DNA from 4 places in the Limosilactobacillus oris genome. Region 3 is predicted to be linked to each of the others. Evidence: predicted binding sites of a transcription regulator. Region 3 holds the regulator's gene; each other region holds the start of a gene.
The links. The regulator HrcA, encoded in region 3, represses chaperone genes, less so after heat shock. The targets are predictions, from matches to a motif close to TTAGCACTCNNNNNNNNNGAGTGCTAA.
Positions count from the first base shown of each region.

Region 1: the regulator HrcA is predicted to act here: its motif matches at 1,432-1,458, upstream of N4599_RS09295 (ATP-dependent Clp protease ATP-binding subunit).
Region 2: the regulator HrcA is predicted to act here: its motif matches at 1,502-1,528, upstream of clpP (ATP-dependent Clp endopeptidase proteolytic subunit ClpP).
Region 4: the regulator HrcA is predicted to act here: its motif matches at 932-958, upstream of groES (co-chaperone GroES).

Region 1 is NZ_CP104398.1:1,886,412-1,888,606, forward strand. It holds gene N4599_RS09295 (ATP-dependent Clp protease ATP-binding subunit) at 1-1,242, opposite strand, end outside; gene N4599_RS09300 (hypothetical protein) at 1,510-1,695, shown strand; gene N4599_RS09305 (phosphocarrier protein HPr) at 1,814-2,080, shown strand; gene ptsP (phosphoenolpyruvate--protein phosphotransferase) at 2,080-2,195, shown strand, end outside.
Region 2 is NZ_CP104398.1:762,929-765,123, reverse strand. It holds gene whiA (DNA-binding protein WhiA) at 1-837, shown strand, start outside; gene clpP (ATP-dependent Clp endopeptidase proteolytic subunit ClpP) at 890-1,483, opposite strand; gene N4599_RS03995 (hypothetical protein) at 2,174-2,195, shown strand, end outside.
Region 3 is NZ_CP104398.1:137,482-139,676, forward strand. It holds gene N4599_RS00750 (hypothetical protein) at 17-385, opposite strand; gene hrcA (heat-inducible transcriptional repressor HrcA) at 501-1,553, shown strand; gene grpE (nucleotide exchange factor GrpE) at 1,566-2,138, shown strand; gene dnaK (molecular chaperone DnaK) at 2,164-2,195, shown strand, end outside.
Region 4 is NZ_CP104398.1:794,537-796,731, reverse strand. It holds gene N4599_RS04155 (redox-sensing transcriptional repressor Rex) at 168-809, shown strand; gene groES (co-chaperone GroES) at 996-1,280, shown strand; gene groL (chaperonin GroEL) at 1,343-2,195, shown strand, end outside.

The sequences.
Region 1 (2,195 bases), 260 kb from region 3:
GGGGATGTTGGTCTTTTCCTCGACAATCTTTTGCATATCCTGAGCAGTAACCGTTGCGGACTCCTCAGTGTGGTTTTCTTCGGCATCCTTCTTAGCCTTTTCCAGTCGGGTAACTTGGTCCCGGTAGAAGGCGGCCTTCTCGTAGTCCTGGTTGTCAACGGCTTGCTGCTTGTGCGCTTCGGCCGTGTGAATCTCGTTTTCAATCATGTTCGGGTCGGCCGTCTTCAGGGTCAGGTTCTTGCGCGAGCCAGCTTCGTCTAGGAGGTCGATCGCCTTGTCCGGCAGGAAGCGGTCCTGGATGTAGCGGTCAGAGAGCTTGGCAGCGGCAACGACCGCTTTGTCGGTGTACTTGACGTGGTGGTAGTCCTGGTAGCGGGCCTTGATTCCATTCAAGATTTTGATGGTTTCGTCCACGGATGGTTCGTCGACTTCGACCGGTTGGAACCGGCGGGCGAGGGCTGCGTCCTTTTCAATCTTCCGGTATTCATTCAGGGTCGTCGCGCCGACTAATTGGAAGTCGCCACGGGCGAGGGCCGGCTTCAAAACGTTGCCAGCGTCCATGCCGCCCTCGGCATTTCCGGCACCCATAATTTCATGGATTTCATCAATGAAGAGGATGATGTTCTTGTTTTTGCGAACTTCTTCCATTAATTGCTGCATCCGCTTTTCAAATTGGCCCCGAATTCCGGTCCCTTGAACTAAGGATACAACGTCTAAACGGATGATTTCCTTATTAGCCAGCTTTTCAGGAACTTGGCCGGAAACGATGGCCTGGGCGAGGCCTTCAACTACGGCGGTCTTACCAACCCCGGCTTCACCGATTAGGACCGGGTTATTCTTGGTCCGCCGGTTTAAAATTTCAATGACCCGTTTAATTTCGTTGTCCCGGCCGATTACCGGGTCAATTTTACCCTGGCGCGCCATTTCAGTAAGGTTGATCCCGTATTGGCCGAGGATGCCCTTACCGCCACGCCGCCCGCCGGCTTGTTGCCCCTGGGGACCAGCGGCTTGACCATTCTGGCCGGCCGCCTGGCTTTGCATATCGTTCATTGCGTTCATAAAGTCTTCGAGACTTCCAAAGTTAAAGTTATTCATTCCGTTACCTCCGTTCATCAGATTAGTTTGGAGATTTTGTAATTTTTGGTAGCATTGTTGGCAGAGGTCAATTTGCACCCGCTGACCATTAAAGTTCATTTGTAGGTGGATTGATGCGGGATTTTGATGACAATTTTGACAGAGCATCAGGTAAATACCTCCTTGATAAAATCATGGCAAAAAATGTTTGACCATTCTTGACTATTGATTATATTATACTTACTTTTTATTACAGCGCAAGTCAAGTGTCTCGACCTGGCTAAAAAATACCGCCTGCTTGATTGCAGAGGTGATATGGCCTTTCTAATCAGGAAAAGCAGCTGATTTAGCATTATTTTAGCACTCTTCAAGTGAGTTTGCTAAAGAGGGTCACTCAGGGGTCGTGTATAATAGAAGAAAAATGGAGGCGAGAAGATGGCAGAACAAGATTATCAACAGCTCCTCGACGACTTGCGGGCAGGGAAAATCGACCAGTTTGAAATTGGACCAGAGCAGTTTCAGGAATTTCAGCCGGTCTACCACTCATATCCCTACCGGACCCAAATTGTGGGGAAGGCGCACATTGGCGGTAAAATCATCTACCGGTTGGTAAAGCGATAAGTGCCCCGGACTCGCTTGTATTTACCGCTTACAATTGCTAAAATATATCTATCGAGGTGTATCGGTGGTAGAATAATCACTGATAAAAGTAAATCTGCTCGAAGGAGACTGATTAATAATGGAAAAACGCGATTTTACTATTACTGCTGAAACTGGTATCCACGCACGTCCAGCAACGATCTTGGTACAAGCTGCTTCCAAGTTTGCTTCAGACGTTACCCTGTCATACGAGGGCAAGAGCGTTAACCTGAAGTCCATCATGGGTGTAATGTCACTTGGTGTGGGCCAAAACGCCAACGTTACCATCACCGCAAGTGGGGATGACGAAAAGGAAGCCCTGGATGCCGTTGCTGAAACAATGAAGAAGGAAGGATTGACTGACTAATGTCTTTACTGCTAAATGGGTTGGCAGCGAGCAACGGGATTGCAATTGCTCCTGCCTACCTGTTAGTGGGGTCAGATCTGCCTGTTCAAAAACAGCATACTAATGATAAGGATCA
Region 2 (2,195 bases), 630 kb from region 3:
ATTGCCATTGCCAACCGCCAGTTAATTCTTAATATCCAAACAGAAAATCCGGCGATTGCCCGCCGGATTTATTCGCTGCTGAAAGAATTTTACAATGTGGAAAGTGAAATTGTGGTGCGGCGGAAGATGAAGTTAAAGAAAAACAACCAGTACATTGTTCGCCTGCGCTATTCTGCCCAACGGGTCCTTGATGACCTGGGGATTTTGCAAAACTTCCAGATCAAAGAACAGGTACCGTTAGACCTGCTCAAGGATGAGTGGATGGTTCGCTCCTACTTACGGGGGGCCTTTCTAGCAGGGGGGTCCGTTAATAATCCGGAGACCTCCAGCTACCACCTGGAGATTTACTCCCTGTACGAGGAGCACAACGAAATGATTGCCCAGATGATGAACCAATTTGGCCTCAATGCCCAGACGACGGCCCGGCGCAGTGGTTACATTGTTTACCTCAAGGAAGCCGAAAAAATTGCCAACTTCATGTCATTGATCGGGGCGACTAACTCGATGCTCCAATTTGAAAACGTCCGGATTGTTCGCGATATGCGAAACTCGGTCAACCGGCTGGTGAACTGCGAGAACGCCAACATGAACAAGATAGCCAACGCCTCAACCCGGCAGATCGAAAACATTAAGCTGATTGAGGACACCGTTGGTCTGGCAAGTCTCCCGGATAAGCTGCGTGAAATTGCCCAGACCCGGCTGAACCACCAGGAGGTTAGTCTCAAGGAACTTGGCCAGCTTGTCCCAGGTGGGCCAATTTCTAAGTCGGGCGTCAACCACCGCTTACGGAAACTGAATGCCTACGCCGATGAACTCCGCACGAGCAAAACGGTTTAAACTAAAAAAGGAAGCTGCGAATTTTCGTAGCTTCCTTTTTTAGTACCCGCGCTTACTTTAAGCTCGAGTTGTTTTCCATGATGCCATCCAGCAGACCATAGTCAACCGCTTCTTGAGCAGTTAAGTAGTGGTCCCGTTCGGTATCACGGTTAATCTTTTCAATTGGCTGACCGGAATTCTTAGCCAGAATTTCGTTAATCATCTTCCGGGTCTTCAGAATTTCAGTAGCAGCAATTTCGATTTCAGTTTGTTGACCCTGCGCACCGCCAGATGGTTGGTGAATCAGCACTTGGGAGTGTGGTAAGCCAAACCGCTTACCCTTGGTCCCGGATGAAACTAAGACACTCGCCATGGAAGCGGCCATCCCGATAACAATCGTCTGCACGTCGGACTTGATGAAGTTCATCGTGTCGTAGATTGCCATCCCGGAGGTAACAACACCACCAGGAGAATTGATGTAAAGGTAGATATCTTTAGTTGAATCCTGCGCGTCCAAGAAGAGGAGCTGCGCAACGATTGAGTTTGCCATTTCGTCTTCGATTGGACCAGATAACATGATAATCCGGTCCTTCAGAAGCCGTGAGTAAATATCATAAGCACGTTCACCGCGTGATGACTGCTCAATGACAGTAGGAACTAAGTTCATTATGTGGCCTCCTTGTAATTAGCACTCGTTAGCAATCATTGCTAACTGATATTAATACTATACTCGGTTGGTCAAAAAAGGTCAAATGTTTTATCTCCTGTTGGCTAAAAAAGAAAGAGGGGATGACAGCCTATTTGACCTGCCAGCCGGCTACTGCGTTGCTGAATTTTTAGCCTTAAATACAGTAAAGAGGCTGAGTTTATTCCCAGCCTCTCTTCAATATTATTGATTTTAGTGGTTGATGTCCGTGCAGAGCAGGGCTAATTCAGTTGCAGCACTCTGCCGGTCTAAGGCACGCCAGTCAGCGGTCGTAATAAAAACGTTCAATGATTTCGTGTTAGTCATAATAATGCCCTCCTGGAGCTAATTGCCTTTTTATTTCGTAGCTCTTAATCACATCTTGTATACTACACTCGATTGGTCTACAATGCAAGACCTAATATATTGGTATTTAAAAGCTGATAATACTAAATTGGTCTAGTCATCTTTACGGATGCGATGGTGGAGTAGGCTTCTGCTTGCTAGTAAAATGTCATAGTAAAAGGAAGAATTTAGTAAATTTTTTGGCAGCAGAAGTTGAAATGAGCCCGCTTGTGAATGCTTTTTGACCAGGACTTGCTTTTTATTAGCTGGCCCGGTATAATTGGAACGTTAATTAATTTACGTACACAATAAGGAGGCATATTAGCTATGCGTAAAGCACACCCATACG
Region 3 (2,195 bases):
TTTCTCACACTCTTTTTTAATGGCGACTGGCCCGGTGGCTGCCACTTTGATGAATTTTATGAACCCGACGTTTGAACTTGGGCGTTTGGTCGCTGACCAATTTGAAATGACGGAGCTTGAAGTTGAACGGCCGGCCAGAAAGGCGAATCGTAGTCCAGCGGCGCATGGCAGCGCTCAAATTAGAAAGGTCTTCTAGCTGGGTCTCCTGACCTTCCTTAACCGCGGCATCATGGATATCACTGCCAAGACGAAAGATAAGGTTATTGTGATAACTGAGTAGCTCCTGGGTAAGCGGGGCATTGCGGTAGCTGTTAAAGAGCTTTTGGATAAGGAGCAATGCTTCCCGGGTATTTTGCGGTTGAATGTAACGTTCTTCCTGCTTCACGATAAAACTTCCTTTTGTAGTTTGACATTCCTTGACTTTTAGACGGGGGATTGGTATATTATAAATTGTGTTTAGCACTTAGCCCTAACGAGTGCTAAAAGGGGATGTGATTAAAATGCTAACACAGCGACAAAAAAAGGTCCTGCAAGCGATTGTACGTCAATATACCTCAACGGGTCAACCGGTTGGTTCTAAGCACCTGGCCGAACAACTACCGTTTAAGGTTAGTTCGGCGACAATCCGCAATGAAATGGCCGTTCTGGAGGAGCAAGGCTTAATTGCCAAGGAGCACTCATCTTCTGGCCGTATTCCATCAAAAACGGGTTATCGTTACTACGTTGACCATCTGTTGGATCCGGGAGCGGTAACGGATAACGATTTAGTCGTGATTCAAAATTCATTGGGGACCAGTTTTCAAAAGATTGATGAGATTGTCTCGCATTCGGCTGACATTTTATCCGACTTAACCTCATATACCGCGTTTACGCTTAAACCAGAGCAAGCGGATGTCCGTTTGAGTGGCTTCCGTGTTGTCCCACTGGGAAATCGGAAGGTAATTGCTATCCTGGTTACTGATAGTGGTGAGGTGGAGAGTCAGTCCTTTACCCTGCCGCGTGATTTTGACGCTGAGGCTTTGCAAGCAGTCGTCCGGATGATTAACGATCAACTGGTTGGCTTGCCGCTGGCAGAGGTGCTCAAGCGGCTGAGTGACGACATTCCAGTGCGGGTGATGCACTATATGCACAGCACGAACGGTTTCCTGGACCTGTTTGACAACGTGGTTTCACGGGCAGCCCGGGAGCGGTTCTTTGTGGGCGGACGCCTAAATATTTTAGGCTTTTCCAATAACCAAGATCCGCAAGCACTTCAGGCACTGTATAGTTTGCTAGACCGCAACGATGAACTGTCGCACCTCCTCGATGCTGATTCGACGGATAATAAAGACATTAACGTTAAAATCGGCTCGGAGATTTCCAAGGACCAGGTCTTGAACGACTACAGCCTGATTACGGCTAAGTATAATGTTGACCAATACGGGAAGGGAATTATCGCCGTTTTGGGACCAACCCGGATGCCATATTCACGGACAATCGGAATTGTGAATGCTTTTCGCCAAGAACTAGCAAAGCGGTTGCTTGATTTTTACCGCCATTATTACGATTCATAGGAGGCGAGTCATTTGGCAGAAGAAAAAAAGAAGGACCAGCAGGAAACAGCTGCTCAACAGAAGCCTGAGAAAGATTCAAAGCCTGACCAGGCGAAACATCATGAACAGTGTCATCACCGCTGTGAAAAGCTGCAAAAAGAAATTGATGACTTAAAAGCCCAGTTAGCAGATAAGGATGATAAGTACCTGCGTGCGGAAGCGGAAATTCAAAACATGACTAACCGCTTTAAGAAAGAACGCGCTCAGATTCTAAAGTATGATGGTCAGGACCTCGCCAAGAGTGTTTTGCCTGTCTTGGATAACCTGAAACGGGCATTGAACATTGAAGTGACTGACGAAAATGGTCAGCAGCTCAAAAAGGGGATTCAGATGGTTCACGACCACCTGATCAAGGCCCTGACCGACCACGGGATTACTGAGATTCCTGCCGAGGGGGAAACCTTTGATCCGACTCTGCACCAGGCAGTGCAAACTGTCCCGGTTCAAGATGACCAGAAGCCAGAGACGGTGGTCAAGGTCCTCCAAGCTGGTTACCAGCTCAAGGACCGGGTTTTGCGCCCAGCAATGGTTGTTGTTGCACAATAAATTAATTTAAGAGAGGGAATAAACAATGGCAAGTAACAAGATTATTGGTATTGATTT
Region 4 (2,195 bases), 660 kb from region 3:
ATTAAAAAAGTGGAATTATTTTGTATACCGCTTCACAAAACGACGGTTAATTGCTAGAATAGTTAGGAACTAAATTTCACAAGAGCAACGTAGCCGTTCAACTAATAAGTTACATCCCAATCACTTTACAGGACACGTTGCAAAAGAAGATGAATAGGGGGATAAAGATGACAACAAAGAAAATACCACGGGCGACGGCACGGCGGTTACCTATCTACTATCGCTACCTGACGATTTTACTGAACGCGAAGAAGGAACGGGTCTCATCGACCGAACTATCTGAAGCGGTTCAAGTTGATTCGGCGACGATTCGGCGGGACTTTTCCTACTTTGGTGAACTGGGAAAGCGGGGCTATGGATATGACGTAGCGAGCTTGTTAAAGTTCTTTAAGGGGATTTTGCACCAGGATTCACTGGTCAGCGTGGCCTTGGTCGGGGTCGGCAGCCTAGGAAGCGCCCTGCTGAACTTTAACTTCCACCAGGACACGAACCTGCGGATTAGCGCGGCCTTTGATACTAAGCCGGAATTAGCGAATAAGATCAAGAGCGGGATTCCGGTATACCCGGCAACGGATATTAAAAAGCAACTCCAGGAACAGCAAATTGACATTGTCATTTTGACGGTTCCCGGCGAACATGCTCAGGAGGTTGCGGACCAGCTGGTTGAGGCCGGTGTCCGGGGAATCCTAAACTTCTCACCAGTCCGCCTGTCCGTACCGAAGGAGGTTCAGGTACAAAATATTGACCTGACTAATGAACTGCAAACACTGATTTACTTTATTAAGAACTATTCTGATAATAAGAAATAGTGATATTTCCCGTCTGATACTCTGGGGTGTCGGCGGGATTTTTTATTACCTGAAATAGTCAAAATTAGTCAAACTTATCAGTTGCTTTTTAGGTCAAGGGTGGTGTATAGTAAGAATTGCGGTTAGCACTTAACAAGCAAGAGTGCTAAAAGCAAATTTATTAATTAACAAGATGGAGGGATTGACGTGTTAAAACCATTAGGAGATCGCGTTGTTCTACAAGCTGAAACTGAAGAAGAAAAGACCGTTGGTGGGATTGTCCTTGCTTCCAACGTAAAGGAAAAGCCGACTACTGGTAAGGTAATTGCCGTTGGTGAGGGACGGACCCTTGATAACGGTCAAAAGCTTGCTCCAGCTGTTAAAGAGGGCGACCGGGTACTGTTTGACAAGTACGCCGGCAATGAAGTTGAATACAACGGCAAAAAGTACCTTGTCGTTCACGAAAAGGACTTAGTTGCTGTAATCGACTAGCTTAATATAAAGATAGAACATAACACTTTAAAAACGAATTTCTTATTTGAGGTGACAATATAATGGCAAAAGACATTAAGTTTGCAGAAGACGCCCGCGGCGCAATGCTCGCTGGTGTAGATAAGCTGGCTGATACCGTTAAGACAACGATGGGGCCAAAGGGACGGAACGTTGTTTTAGGTCAAAAGTACAGCAACCCTACGATTACTAACGATGGGGTTACGATTGCAAAGAGCATTGACCTGGAAGACCCATTCGAAAACATGGGTGCTAAGCTGGTCGCTGAGGTTGCATCCAAGACCAACGACATCGCCGGTGACGGGACGACTACTGCCACTGTACTGGCACAGGCAATTGTTAACGCCGGCATGAAGAACGTTACTTCTGGTGCTAACCCAGTTGGCATCCGGCGGGGGATTGACAAGGCCACCAAGGCGGCTGTTGAAGCACTGAAGAGCATGTCACACGAAGTTAAGACGAAGAGCGACATTGCCCAAATTGCTTCCATTTCTGCTGCTAATCCAGAAGTTGGTAAGCTGATTGCCGACGCCATGGAAAAGGTTGGTCACGATGGTGTCATCACGATTGAAGACTCCCGTGGTGTTGACACGAGTGTTGACGTTGTTGAAGGGATGAGCTTCGACCGTGGTTACATGTCCCAGTACATGGTAACTGACAACGATAAGATGGAAGCCGACTTGGACAACCCATACATCCTGATCACCGACAAAAAGATTAGCAACATCCAAGACATCTTGCCATTACTGCAAAGTGTTGTTCAACAAGGCCGTGCCCTGTTGATCATTGCTGATGACATCACTGGTGAAGCTCTGCCAACCCTTGTTTTGAACAAGATTCGGGGAACCTTCAACGTTTGTGCTGTTAAGGCACCAGGTTTTGGTGACCGGCGGAAGG